Regions from separate parts of the Caldimonas sp. KR1-144 genome, predicted to be linked through region 2. Evidence: riboswitches for the same ligand, from Rfam matches in the RefSeq annotation. Region 2 holds a riboswitch; the other holds the start of a gene.
The links. A riboswitch is a leader RNA that binds a small molecule or an ion and turns the genes downstream of it on or off. The one in region 2 is predicted to bind thiamine pyrophosphate.
Positions count from the first base shown of each region.

Region 1: it holds a riboswitch for thiamine pyrophosphate, as region 2 does, so the genes downstream of both, ACO2TI_RS00485 (TonB-dependent siderophore receptor) here and ACO2TI_RS03715 (thiamine-binding protein) in region 2, are expected to answer to the same signal.

Region 1 is NZ_JBMSEE010000001.1:94,740-101,929, forward strand. Features, by position in the region: gene ACO2TI_RS00455 (phosphoadenylyl-sulfate reductase) at 1-175, shown strand, start outside; gene cysD (sulfate adenylyltransferase subunit CysD) at 172-1,152, shown strand; gene ACO2TI_RS00465 (sulfate adenylyltransferase subunit 1) at 1,152-2,465, shown strand; gene cobA (uroporphyrinogen-III C-methyltransferase) at 2,462-3,241, shown strand; gene fdxA (ferredoxin FdxA) at 3,317-3,640, shown strand; gene ACO2TI_RS00480 (NAD(P)/FAD-dependent oxidoreductase) at 3,660-4,760, shown strand; TPP riboswitch at 4,861-4,964, shown strand; gene ACO2TI_RS00485 (TonB-dependent siderophore receptor) at 5,044-7,190, shown strand, end outside.
Region 2 is NZ_JBMSEE010000001.1:749,531-756,720, forward strand. Features, by position in the region: gene ACO2TI_RS03690 (winged helix-turn-helix transcriptional regulator) at 1-286, shown strand, start outside; gene ACO2TI_RS03695 (DUF1428 domain-containing protein) at 434-802, opposite strand; gene ACO2TI_RS03700 (MFS transporter) at 1,169-2,563, opposite strand; gene ACO2TI_RS03705 (carboxymuconolactone decarboxylase family protein) at 2,560-3,045, opposite strand; gene sigJ (RNA polymerase sigma factor SigJ) at 3,098-4,057, opposite strand; gene ACO2TI_RS03715 (thiamine-binding protein) at 4,313-4,762, opposite strand; TPP riboswitch at 4,835-4,939, opposite strand; gene ACO2TI_RS03720 (YdeI/OmpD-associated family protein) at 5,055-5,672, opposite strand; gene ACO2TI_RS03725 (phospholipase D-like domain-containing protein) at 5,767-7,029, shown strand; gene ACO2TI_RS03730 (M48 family metallopeptidase) at 7,013-7,190, opposite strand, start outside.

The sequences.
Region 1 (7,190 bases), 650 kb from region 2:
CGAGTTCATGCCCAGCATTGGCTGCGCGCCCTGCACGCGCGCGATCGCGGTGGGCGAGCCGTTCCGCGCCGGCCGCTGGTGGTGGGAAGACGAGGCCGCCAAGGAGTGCGGGCTGCACGTCAAGCATGACGAAGAAGACGCGCCCGCCGTGTCACTGATCGGAGACCGCGCATGAATGCGCCCGTGAACCTCGACCGGCTGCTGCCGGAGCTTGACCACCGCCACCTCGACGCGCTCGAGGAAGAGGCCATCTTCATCCTGCGCGAGGTCGCGGCCAGCTTCGAGCGCCCGGCGCTGCTGTTCTCGGGCGGCAAGGATTCCTGCGTCGTGCTGCGCCTGGCCGAGAAGGCGTTCAAGCAGCGCAACGCCGAGGCCTTTGCGGCCGGCGACCTGAACCGCTTCGACGGCACCCTGCCCTTCCCGCTGCTGCACGTCGACACCGGCCACAACTTCCCCGAGGTGATCGAGTTCCGCGACCGGCGCGTTGCCGAGATGGGCGAGCGGCTCGTCGTCGGCCACCTTGAAGACTCGATCAAGCGCGGCACCGTGCGCCTGGCTCACCCGCTCGAATCCCGCAACGGCCACCAGACGGTGACCCTGCTCGAGGCGATCGAGGAGAACCGCTTCGACTGCCTGATCGGCGGCGCGCGGCGCGACGAGGAGAAGGCGCGCGCCAAGGAGCGCATCTTCAGCCACCGCGACTCGTTCGGGCAGTGGCAGCCCAAGGAGCAGCGCCCGGAGCTGTGGACCTTGTTCAACACGCGCATCCGCCCGGGCGAGCACTTCCGCGCCTTCCCCATCAGCAACTGGACCGAGCTCGACGTCTGGCTCTACATCGCGCGCGAGCAGATTCCGCTGCCCGGCCTGTACTACGCGCACGAGCGCCCGGTGATCCGCCGCAAGGGCCTGCTGGTGCCGCTGACCGAAGTGACGCCGCCTGAAGCGGGCGAGACGGTCGAGACGGCGACCGTGCGATTCCGCACCGTCGGCGACATGACCTGCACCTGCCCAGTGGAAAGCGACGCGGCCGACGCCGCCGACATCGTCGCCGAGACGCTCACCGTCACGGTGAGCGAGCGCGGCGCGACGCGCATGGACGATCGCACCTCGGACGCCTCGATGGAGCGCCGCAAGAAGGAAGGCTATTTCTGATGAGTGCCGTGCTCCAGCAAATCGACACCGCGCCGGTCGACACCGGCGCCCAGACGCACCGCGCACTGCGCTTCCTCACCGCCGGCTCGGTCGACGACGGCAAGTCCACGCTGATCGGCCGCCTGCTGTTCGACAGCCGCGCGATCCTGGCCGACCAGCTCGACGCGCTGGAGCGCCGTGCCGCCGGCAGCGCGATCGACCTCTCGCTGCTCACCGACGGCCTCGAGGCCGAGCGCGAGCAAGGCATCACGATCGACGTCGCCTACCGCTACTTCGCAACGCGCCAGCGCAAATTCATCATCGCCGACGCACCGGGCCACGAGCAGTACACGCGCAACATGGTCACCGCCGCGGCCGGCAGCGACGCCGCGGTGGTGCTGGTCGACATCACCAAGCTCGACTGGCGCCAGCAGCCGGTGAAGCTGCTGCCGCAGACGCGCCGCCATGCCCTGCTCGCGCAGCTGCTGCGCGTGCCCAGCATCGTGTTCGCGGTCAACAAGCTCGACGCGATCGACGCCGAAGCGCGCGCCGCGTTCGACGCCGTGCGCGCCTCGCTCGAGGCCTTTGCCGCGCAGGCCGGCATCGAGGTCGCCGGCATCGTGCCGGTCTCCGCGCTGCGCGGCGACAACGTCACGGCCGCCTCGCCGGTGTGGACGTGGTACGCCGGCCCGACGCTGCTGGAGCTGTTGCACGCGTTGCCGGCTGCCGACGAACGCCACGACGGCGCGCTGTCGGTCCCGGTGCAATACGTCGCCAAGATCGGCGACGGCGCCAACCCGAAGCGCATCTTCTGGGGCCGCATCGCGCACGGCCGCGTGCGCGTCGGCGACACCGTGCAGGTCTTCCCCAGCGGCCAGCAGGCCCAGGTGGCCGAGCTGCGCCGCGCCGGCGAGCCGGTCGACGTGGTCGAGGCCGGCCAGTCCGCCGGCCTGGTGCTCGACCGCGAGCTCGACATCTCGCGCGGCGACTGGTTCTCCACGCCTGGCACGCTCGGCTCGACGCAGCGCTTCACCGCCACGCTGGCCTGGCTGGACACCGAAGCCGCGCAGATCGGGCGCAAGTACTGGGTGCGCCACGGCCACCGCTGGGTGCAGGCGCGCATCACCGCGATCGACAGCCGGCGCGACATCCACACGCTCGAAGACCACGAAGCGCACGAACTCGGCGTCAACGAGATCGGCCGCGTGCAGATCGAGACCCAGGCGCCGCTGCCGGTGGAGGCATACCTCGAAAACCGCGTCGGCGGCGCGCTGATCGTGGTCGACCCGGCCAGCAATCGCACGAGCGGCGCGCTGCTCGTGAGCCAGGCATGAAGCTTCACCCCGTCGTCTTCATCGGTGCCGGCCCGGGCGCGGCCGACCTGATCACGCTGCGCGGCGTGCGCCGCCTTGCCGAAGCCGAGGTCGTGCTGTTCGACGCGCTGGCCGACGACGCCTCGCTGCGCGCCTTCGCGCCGCATGCCGAGTGGATCGACGTGGGCAAGCGAGGCTTCTGCGATGCCGTGGGCCAGACGCGCATCAACGCGCTGATCGTCAGGCATGCCCTGGCGGGCCGGCGCGTCGTGCGCCTCAAGGGCGGCGACCCGAGCGTGTTCGGGCGGCTCGAAGAGGAGCTCGAGGCGCTGGCGGCGGCCGGCTTGTCGGCCGAGGTGGTGCCTGGCGTCACCGCGGCGCTGGCGGCAGCGGCGCAATCTCAACGCCCGCTCACGCGCCGCGGGCGCGGCCGCAGCGTCAGCCTGACGACGGCCATGACGCGCGACGGCGAACTGCACGGCTCGCGCAGCGCCGACACCGAGGTGTTCTACATGGCCGGCCGCCAGCTCGCCGCGCTCTCGCGCCGCCTGCAAGCCAGCGGCTGGCCCGTCGACGCGCCGGTGTGCGTGGTCTCGCGCGCCGGCTGCGTCGACGCGCTGACGAGCTCGCACCGCCTCGATATGCTCGCGCAGGCCAGCGTCCTGCACGCCGGCCGCCCGACGGTGGTCACGGTGGGCGTCGGCGCCGCGCCGGTCGCTGCCCGCGCGGCCTCGGTTCCTGATGCAACGCAAGACCCCTCGCCGAGACAGTGCCTTCGGCTCGTCAAGCCGGCGTGACCCCGTAAAATCCCGAAGTTTCGCGCCGATGTCGGCGCTGCTTCATCCACGCGCCACTGAAGTCGCCACCGAGCCATGACCCACGTCGTCACCGAATCCTGCATCCGCTGCAAGTACACCGATTGCGTCGACGTCTGCCCGGTGGATTGCTTCCGTGAAGGGCCGAACTTCCTCACGATCGACCCGGACGAGTGCATCGACTGCGCGGTCTGCATCCCCGAGTGCCCGGTCAACGCGATCGTGCCCGAGGAAGACGTCCCGGGCGACCAGCAGCACATGATCGGGCTCAACGCCGAACTGGCGAAGAAGTGGCCCAGCATCACCAAGCGCAAGCCGGCGCTGCCCGATGCCGACGAGTGGAAAGACAAGACCGGCAAGCTCTCGGAACTGATCCGCTGACGCTTTGCCCCAACGCATGATGGAACCTCAAATCAACGCTGAAGTGGCCAAGACGGCCGTGAGCCACGACGGTCCGATCGAGACCGATGCCGTCATCGTCGGCGCGGGCCCGGTGGGCTTGTTCCAGGTGTTCGAGCTCGGCTTGCTCGAGGTCAAGGCGCACATCATCGACTCGCTCGCCTATCCCGGCGGCCAGTGCATCGAGCTGTATCCGGACAAGCCGATCTACGACATTCCGGCCGTGCCGGTGTGCACCGGCAAGGAGCTCACCGACAACCTGCTCAAGCAGATCGAGCCGTTCGGCGCGACCTTCCACCTCGGCCAGGAAGTGACCGTGGTTCAGAAGCAGGATGACGGCCGCTTCTACGTCGAGACCAGCAAGGGCACGCGCTTTCTGAGCAAGACCATCTTCATCGCCGGCGGCGTGGGCTCGTTCCAGCCGCGCACGCTGAAGGTCGACGGGCTCGAGAAGTTCGACGGCTCGCAGCTGTTCTACCGCGTCAAGAACCCGGCGCAGTTCGCGGGCAAGAACATCGTCATCGTCGGCGGCGGCGATTCGGCGCTCGATTGGGCGCTGAACTTCGCGCAGGACGGCCCCAACAAGGCCGAGAGCGTGATCCTCGTGCATCGCCGCGACGGCTTCCGCGCCGCGCCCGCCAGCGTGGCCAAGATGAAGGAGCTGTGCGACGCCTACGAGATGCAGTTCATCGTCGGCCAGGTCACCGGCTACGAGGAGCAGGACGGCAAGCTCACCGGCGCCAAGGTCACCGGCGGCGACGGCGTCACGCGCGTCGTGCCGCTGGACATGCTGCTGGTGTTCTTCGGCCTGAGCCCCAAGCTCGGTCCGATCGCCGAGTGGAGCCTGAACATCGAGCGCAAGCAGCTCGTCGTCGACACCGAGAAGTTCGAGACCAACATCCCGGGCATCTTCGCGGTGGGCGACATCAACACCTATCCGGGCAAGAAGAAGCTGATCCTGTCGGGCTTCCACGAGGCCGCGCTCGCCGCGTTCGGCGCCGCGCCGTACATCTTCCCCGAGAAGCGCATCCACCTGCAGTACACGACCACCAGCCCGAAGCTGCACAAGGTGCTGGGCGTCGAGACGCCGGTGTTCGACTGAGCACGGCGCGCCTCGCGCATCGGATGGACCGGCCCGCCTCGTGCGGGCCGTTTGCATTCATCGCTGCGCCATAATCGCTGTGCGACGCGCATTGGGCGCGTCGCCTCGCTAGGGGTGTTGGGCCGTCGTCGACGGCCCGACTGAGAGAGTCCCTTTGAACCTGACTGAGGTAATCCTCGCGCAGGGAAGCGTCATGGCCACGAAGCCGAAGGCACGCCGTTCAGGCAGTCTTGCCCTCGGACCGTTCGCTGCAGCGCCCACCTGCCATCGAACGGATCCGACGATGGCATCTCGATCTCGCTTTCATTTCCCGTTGACCCGACGCCGCGTGCCCGCGGCCTGCGCGCTGTTGTGCGTCGCTCTCGCTGCGCAGGCACAGACCGCCGACACGGCGCCGACGACGACGCTGCCGACCGTGAGCGTGCGCGCCCAGGGCAGCCTGCCTGCATCCGACATCGCCGGCTTCGGCGACGTGCCCGTCGCGCGACTGCCGATCGCCGTCACCAGCGTCGGCCAGGCCGAGCTCAAAGACCGCGGCTCCAACGACCTGCGCGACCTCACGCGCCTCGACGCCAGCGTCTCCGACGCCTACAACAGCGTGGGCTACTGGAGCCAGCTGACGGTGCGCGGCTACGTGATCGACCTGCGCAGCAACCTGCGCCGAGACGGTCTGCCGATCAGCGGCGAGACGGTGCTGATGCTCGACAACAAGAGCCGCGTCGAGCTGCTCAAGGGCATCAGCGGCATGCAGTCGGGCGTCAGCGCGCCGGGCGGCCTGGTCAACCTGGTCGTCAAGCGCCCCGATGCCGATGTGCGCGCCGCGAGCCTCGAGCTGCGCGGCGCCGGCAACGTGATGGGCACGGTCGACTGGTCGACGCGCTTCGGCAACGAACGCAGCTTCGGCCTGCGCGTCAATGCGACCGCCGAGCGGCTCGATCCCGAGCTGCACGATGCGCGCGGCCGTCGCCACCTGCTCGCCGTGGCCGGCGACTGGCGCATCTCGCCCGACACGCTGCTCGAGGCCGAACTCGAGACCACGCATCAGAGCCAACCCAGCCAGCCGGGCTTCAGCCTGCTCGGCGACCGCGTGCCGAGCGCGAAGTCGATCGATCCGCGGCTCAACCTGAACAACCAGCCGTGGAGCCTGCCGGTCGTGTGGGATGCCGACACCGCGAGCCTGCGCTGGCAGCAGCGCCTGGCGGGCGAGTGGCGCGCGCAGGCGCAGTTCGTGACGCAGCGCCTGAAGGACGACGACCGCGTCGCGTTCCCGTTCGGTTGCAGCGCCGAGGGCAACTTCGACCGCTACTGCAGCGACGGCAGCTTCGACTTCTACGACTACCGCAGCGAGAACGAGCGGCGCCGCAACGACGCGTGGGACCTGAACCTCGCCGGCCGCCTTGCCACCGCCGCGCTGAACCACCAGCTGCGCTTCGGCGTGCAGGGACTGCGCTATGAGGCGCGATTCCAGAAGCAGGCGTTCAATTTCGTGAACGAGCCGGGCCGCATCGACGGCTCCGCCGTCACGACACCCCAGCCGCTGGCCGACGACGACAGCACCAACCGCGACGAGCGCCGCACCGAGTTCTACGCCAACGACGCGATCCAGCTCGGCGCCGGCGTCGGCCTGTGGCTTGGCGTTCGCCATACGCGGCTCGAGCGACAGAGCGTCACCACCTCGGGCACCGAGCCGACCGACTACGACGACAGCTTCACGACACCGTGGATCGCGGCGAGCTGGCAGCTCAGCGAGCCGCTGATGGCCTATGCGAGCTGGGGCCAGGGCGTGGAGTCCGATGTGGCGCCGAACCGCCCGGGCGTGTACGGCAATGCCGGCCAGCCGCTGCCTGCGGCCAAGAGCCGCCAAAGCGAGATCGGACTGAAGTTCGAGCAGCAGGACCTGCGCTGGGCGCTCGCAGCCTTTGACATCCGGCGCCCGGTCTACGGCGACCTGGGCGAGTGCGCGGACGCCGATCCCAGCGATTGCAGACGCGGCCTCGACGGTGCCGCACGCCATCGAGGCATCGAAGCCAGCGCCGAGAAGCGCTTCGGCGCGTGGACGCTCGCAGGCAGCGCGATGTGGCTGCGCGCGCGACGCGAGGACTCGGTCAACGCATCGCTGAACGACACGCGACCGACCAACGTGCCGGCGCGCAGCGCGCGCGTCCTCGTCGGCCACGAGCTGCGGGCGCTGCCGGGCCTGAATCTCTTTGCCGCGCTCAGCGCCGAGAGCGATCGGACCTTGATCCCGGGCAACGATGCGCTCACGGTGCCCAGCTGGGCGCGCTGGGACATCGGCGCCATCTACACGCAGCGCCTGCAAGGCGGCCAGCGACTCGTCTGGCGCGCCGGCGTCGACAACCTGGCCGACCGCCGCGCCTGGCAGGAGTCGCCCTACCAGTTCGGCCACGTCTACCTCTACCCGATGGCAGC
Region 2 (7,190 bases):
CACGGGCCCGCGCCCAGAGCGCTATTGGCTGCTCATCGAGCGCGGAGACACCGAGATCTGCAAGACGTACCGCGGCCACGACGAAGACCTCTACGTCACGGCGCACGCCGAGGCCTTCGTCAAATGGCACGCCGGCCAGCTCTCCTGGGCCCAGGCCACCCGGGAGCACCGCATCCAACTGCATGGCCCCTCGTCGCTCGTCAGAGCCTTTCCGACTTGGAACGCCCGCAGCATGTTCGCCCACATCAGGCCGGTCTCTCGCACCCTCACGAGCCCCGCCGCCTGACACGCTCGGCACGGCCTCCGCTCGGCACTGCGTCAGCGCCGAACCTGAAGGACGGCAGCCAGCACGCAGCTGCAGGTCGCCGAGTCTCGTCGAAAGCCCGCAACTGGCCGAAAGTGGGCTGCCGACAGTCGCTGGTCGACCCGCCGTTCAGGCCTTCACTTCGACCACCTGTTCGAAGCCGCCAAAGATCATGCGCTTGCCGTCGAAGGGTATGGGGGGATTGCCGGGTGTGGACGGGTCCATGCGCGGGTCTTCCACCATCTTCTTCATGGCGGCATCGCGCGTGGCCTTGTCGGGCCATTCGACCCACGCGAAGGCCACCGTTTCCTCGGCCGTGGCCTGCACCGCGCGACGGAAATCGGTGACTTTTCCGTCGGGCACATCGTCGCCCCATCCCTCGATCACACGGATCGCGCCCAACTCGATGAACAGTGGGTCGAAATGACGCGCGTGCTCGATGAACTTCTGCTTGTTGGCGGTTGGAACCGCGATCACGAAACCGTCGATGTAGGACATGCCTTGACTCCTGTTGGGTTGACCGGCCGACGCACCCGCTTGAGGGCGCCTCGCACCATGATGACGAACGGAAGCATGCCGATTCGACATTGGCCACCCGGTGCGCGGGCTCGCGTCCGGCGGCGGCACTGGCTCGCCCGAGCACGGCCTTTCGACAACCTTCGCTTCTGGCCGAAGCTGGGCAGCCGACATTCCCCGGTCGACCGCCTCAGTTCGGCTTCAAGCGGAAGTCCAAACCCCAGAACCGACGGGCCGCTTTCGACCCATCGGCGACACTTGGTTCACCTCTCTGATTTCCCTTCAGCTGCCGCCCGTGCATGCTGGCACTGCTGAGATGCAGCCGCATCTGAGTCAGCACACTCAAGCCTACGCGCCGCTGGCCTTGTGGCGTGGCCATAGCACCGCAGCAGCCACCGGGGCCAGCGCCAGCAGGCCGAACAGCCAAGCCGCCGGTGCCGCAAGGTCTGGTGCGTCGGCCGGCGCCGTCAACCCGATCAGGTAGCCGCCCGCAGCCGTACTCATCGTGGTGGCAATCAACTGCACGGTCATGATGGCGCCAGACGCCAGGTCTGCCTCGGCTGGCGGTGCAGCGGTCATGATGCTGCTGGCCAGAGGTGGCCAGGCCAAGCCCACGCCCAGACCCAGCGCGACAAGCGCGAGCGCAATGCCCAGCGTGGAACCGAACGACGGTGACGCGCTCGTTTCCGCCATTGCAGTGCACAGCAGAGCCATCGCCAACGCGCACAGCCATGGTGAGAACCGAACGAAGCGATGGGCCGGTCCGGGAGCCATCGATGCGCTGCACAAGGCGCCGATCGTCCAGCCCGCGGACGCTGTCGCGGCGATGTAGCCGGCTGCCAGCGGTGAGTGGCCCTGGTTGCGCTGCAGAAACAGCGGGATGAAGACTTCGGAACAGGTAACCGTGATGGCCATCAGCGCCGACACCGCGTATAGCCGCCCGAGCGGGCTGGAGCGCACATAGGCCGCGCTCGGCAACAGGCGGGCGACTGCGATTCGATCGTGCCCGCCGATCGCCAGCAGCATCCCCAGCGCGACTACCAGACCCAGCGCGCCGGCCAGGGTGGAGTCGGCGACGGTGCTGCTCGACGCGGCCAGAACGGCCGCCGCCAGCAGGGCGAGTTGAAGCACTGGAGACGCCGTCGTAGCGGCTTCGGCCTTCACACCCCGCAACGCCACAGTGGCGCTCAGGGCCAGCAACAGCGCGAGGGGAACCAAGGCACCGAACGCGAGGCGCCAGCTGGCGTATTGAGCCAGCGCGCCGCCCACGGCCGGCCCGAGCAGGGTGGCCACGCCCCACATGCCGGAGAACAGCGCCAGTGCGCGCGACCACAGAGGCGCCGGCAAGACTTGACGCACCAGCACGTAGGGCAGCGCCAGCCACAAGCCGCCCCCGAGCCCCTGGAGCAGGCGCCCCGGCAGCATTGCCGGCATGGTGGGAGCCAGCGTGCACAGCGCGCTGCCGGCCGCGAAAACCGCGCTGGCGGATACGTAGGCCCAGCGTGGCCCGACCCGTTGCAGCACCGGCACCGCCACCGCGGCGCCCAGGATGGCCGCAATCACGAACACTGTGGTGTTCCACGCGTAGAGCGGCAGGCCACCGATGTCTTCCACCACCGTGGGCAGCATGCTGGCCGTAATGTAGAGGCTCACTGAGTGCAGGGCGATGCCGCTGGCAAGTACCGCCATGCGCAGTGCCAGCGGCCCAGCGAAGAGGTCGCGCCAGCGTGCGTCCGCGATCACTGCAGGCCCGCCTTGTCCAGACCGTACGCGCGGTCCAGCGAACCCGGCACCCGGCGAAAGGCGATGTTCAGGCGGTTCCAGCCGTTGATGGAAATCACGCGGAACGTCAGTTCCACCAGGGCTGTGTCGTCGAAGTGCTCGCGTACCTGGCGATAGTCGGCATCGCTCACGCCTTCGGTGCCCAGTCGGGTGAGCTGCTCCGTCCAGTCCAGTGCGGCGCGCTCCCTGGGGCTGAAGAGCGGCGATTCGCGCCAGACCGCCACATGGTGCAGGCGCAGCTCGCGTTCCCCGGCGATACGAGCCTGCTTGACATGCATGTCCAGGCAGAACGCGCAGCCGTTGAGCTGCGAGGCGCGGATGTCCACCAGCAGGGCCAGTCCCTCGTCCAGTGTGGAGGCCAGGGCGAAGTCCAGGTACTTCTTGAACAGCTCGGGGGCGATGGCGCCGGGATCCAGGTGGGCTTGCAGGTCGGTCGGGGTCATGGGCAGTTCCTTGCTTGAGAACGATGTGCCCGGCACCGCGCCGCGCACACCGTCAAGACGGACCCCTGTCCCGGTTTGTGACATGCCCGAGCTTGTCAGGGTTGCGCTGTACGTAAATGGCGCCGATGTGCCCGGGCTCTGTAGACGAAGGCGCGAGGGCGATGGTCTGCACCAGCCGGCCGCCGTCGAGGTCGTCGAACAGCAGGCAGCCGGGGAAGCCGTTCACCCGCGCCGGCTCGAGGCGCCAGCCTCTGCTGGTGGTCAATCGGGCAAAGCCGATGAAGGCCTGGGCCACCTGTGCTCGGCCATGCAGCGGACGCGGCACGGCGGTCACCCTGCCGCCGCCGTCAGCCAGCAGAACGGCGTCTTGCGCCAGCACCTGGGCCAGCGCGCTTACGTCGCGGCTGCGCACCGCGTCGGCAAATGCATGGAACAGGCGCTGCCGCTCCTCTTCGGCGACTTCGTGACGCGCATAGTCGGCCTTGACACGCTTGCGCGCCCGGCTGATCAGTTGGCGGCAAGCCGTTTCGCTGCGATCGAGGTGGCGGGCGATCTCGTCATAGCCCAGATCGAACACGTCGTGGAGCAGAAAGGCCGCCCGCTCCAGTGGCGACAGCCGCTCCAGGGCGAGCAAGAACGCCACCGACACGTCCTGTGCGAACTCCGCCTGCTGCTCGGGCCCAGGTGTCTCATCGACGGCGGCCACGTCGTCCAGCAAGGGGTCGGGCAGCCAGACGCCGATGTACTGTTCACGCTGCACCGCGGCCGAGCGCAGCCGGTCTAGGCAAAGATGGGTGACAACCCGCGACAGGTAGGCGCCTTCGCTGACCACCGTGCTCTCGTCGACCTCAGCCCAACGCAGCCAGGCCTCCTGCACGATGTCCTCTGCCTCGGCCCGCGAACCGAGCATGCGGTAGGCAAGCGCCCGCAACCTTCGTGCGTGCTCGAGATCGAACCGCCGTGCTCGATCCGCAGCACCGCGACTCTGGGAACAATCGTCCAAATGTGTCATGTCGGCAAAGAGAGTGTGGTGCCTGACGAGCAGGCGGACCGGTTTGTGACATGCCCATGGCCCACAGATGCAAGTCGGTGGTATGGCATGACGGAAGCCCATTCACCGAACAACATGCAGTTCGCAGGGGCAGGGAGCGGCCCGTCCCCAGCGGCCGGTCCTGGCCGGCTCCTGTCCCTCGTCGACTCGATGAGGAGTGACTGAGATCAGTCTGAAGCGCAATCCCAGCGCGCCCCACGGCGCACCGGAATCCCCTCACCTCCTGAACTTGCGCACCAGTTCATCGACAGACGGCCCGCCCGTCCCGGCCCCGCTGGAGACCTTGATGATGCTCAACGTTCGCTCGGCGCCGGCCTCGAGCGTGGCCTGGTGCACGGCTTGCAGCAGCGGCCAGATCTTCTCGGGCGGACCTTCCACGACGGTGCCCATGCCGTGCACCTCGTAGCGCAGGCCGCAGGCCTGGATGACGGCGATGGCGGCGTCGACGTGCTTGTAGCGGTCGTCCGCCGTGCCGGACGGCCGGGGAACGACCTGGATCTCGGCAATCATGTGCCGGCTCGGCGCCGCAGTGGCCGCAGTGGTGGCTGCGGCGGATGCTGCCGGCTGTGGCGTCGGTTGCGCCGAGGCCGCGCCGCAGGCCAGCGTCGACAGCCACAGGGCCGAAAGCCGGGAACGGCTCAAACGGGAGAAAGACGGATGTGCCATGTGCAACTCATGCAGATGGCAGGTCGGCAAGCGTTCGGGCCGCCATGCCGGTGCGAGAAAGAGAAAGCCGGCGGGCCGATGAACGTGCTTCCCTGCGCGAGGATTACCTCAATCAGGTTCAAAGGGACTCTCTCAGTCGGCGCGCCTTGCGGCCTGCCAACACCCCCAGCGGATGACCGCGTCGGCAAGCCCGTTGGCTGCCGGCGTGGCGGCCGCGATTCTAGGGAAACCCTGAGCCGCGCCAGCCCAACCTCAACTCACGGCTCGCAAGCAGACCGCGCGAACCTCGCGGTCACGCCTTGGCACGGGGCTTGAAGATGTGGATGGTCTCGCCGCGCGAGAGCATTGCCACCAGCTGGGCAATGCGCCGGGCACGCGTCTCGGCCTTGGCGGCCGTCTGTATGCGCCACAGCACCGCATAGCGATTGGTCGCGTTGATCGTGGCAAAGAAGGCCTTGGCCTTCGGCTCGGCTTCCAGCGCCGCCAGCAGGTCATCGGGCACCGCGGACGTGCGCGCTCCGTCGTAGGCGCGGGCCCAGCGTCCGTCGGCCTTGGCGGCCTCGATCTGCGCGTAGCCCGGCGGCCGCATGCGGCCCGCCTCGATGAGCGCCGCGACCTTGTCGACGTTGACCTTCGACCAGATGCTGCGCGCGCGCCGCGGCGTGAAGCGCTGGAGAAAGTACTGGTCGTCGAGACCCTTCTTCTGGCCGTCGATCCAGCCCCAGCAGAGCGCGATCTCCACCGCCTCGGGGTAGGTGACGCTGGGTTCAGCGGCGCCGCGCTTGGCGATCTTGAGCCACAGGCCGTTGGAGGTGGCGTGATGCTTCTTCAGCCAGGTCTCGAAAGCCCTGGCGCTCTTGAACAAGATCGGGGCGGCTTCGGCTTGGATGGCGGATTTGGCGGCGGGCATCGCAGCGAGTGTGCCGCAGGGTCGACCGGCGCGGGCCTGAGGCATGATCATCCGGCCCGACCTTTCCCGTCGGACTCGCACCGGAGGTGGCGCCATGATCAGCTGGGTGTGGGGAGGCTTGCTGTTTGCGGTGGTCGTGCTGCAGGTCGTCGTCATCTGGTCGATCCGCCGTCACCGTGACCCTGCCCTGCGCATCGACAGCGACGCTCGCATCGATGAACTGATGCCCAGCCTCGCGGGCCTGACACTGGGCACGGCGGTCGGCGGCAATCGGGTCGAGGTGCTCGAGAACGGGGCGTTCTTCGAGGTGCTGCTCGCGCGCATCGGCGCGGCCCGCCGGTCCGTGCATTTCGAGACCTTCCTCTGGAAAGACGGCCAGCTCGGGCGGCGCCTGGCCGGCGCGCTGATCGAACGCGCGCGCGCCGGCTTGCAGGTGCGCGTGCTGCTCGATGCGCAAGGCTCGAAGGGGGTGGGCAAGGATGTCGTGCGGCAGATGCGCGAGGCCGGCTGCCACCTGAAGTTCTTTCACGAGCGCTCGTTTCGCAACATCGGCGTGCTGAACGACCGCGACCACCGCAAGATCGTGGTGATCGACGGGCGCGAGGCCTTCGTCGGCGGGCACTGCATCGTCGACAGCTGGCTCGGCGATGCCGAGGACCACCAGCATTTCTCCGACGTCAGCGTGCAGCTTCACGGGCCCATCGTGCACAGCCTGCAAGGCGCTTTCAGCGAGAACTGGGCCGGCGAGACCGGCGAGCTGTTCCTGGGTGACGACGTCTTCCCCAAGCTCGAGCCGGCGGGCGATGTGCTCATCCACGCGGTATTCGCCAAGCCGGAGAACTCGGCCCCGACGGTGAAGATCCTCCATCACACGGCCATCTGCGTGGCGCGCAAGCGCATCTGGATCCAGAACCCGTACTTCATTCCCGAGCCCGATGCCATCGATGCCTTCGGCGCGGCCGTCAGGCGCGGTGTCGACGTGCGCGTCCTGATGCCGTCTACCAGCGGCTCTGACAACCCGATGGTCCAGCACGCCGGGCATCGAAACTTCGAGAAGCTGCTGAAGAACGGCGTGCGCCTCTTCGAGTATCCGCACACGCTGCTGCACCAGAAGATCATGACCGTCGACGGCGTCTGGAGCGCCATCGGCTCGAGCAACTTCGACGACCGCAGCTTCGAGACCAACGACGAGATCAGCCTGTCCATCCTGGACCAGGGCCTGGCCGAGCGGCTCGATGCCGTCTTCGAAAGGTATGTCCAGCGCGCCGAGGAGATCGAGCTCGAGGCGTGGCAGCGCCGCGGCTGGGTGCACAAGCTGAAGGACAACGCCTTCTACCTGCTCAACGAGTTGCTGTAGACGCCTCGCGCAAGGTCAGCCACACCCGCACGTCGAACTCGACCTGGTGGTACGCGGGCTCCATGTGCTCGCACAGCGCATAGAACGCCTTCCCGTGCTCGCGCTCCTTCAGGTGCGCCAGCTCGTGCACGACGATCATCCTGAGAAACGCGGCGGGTGCC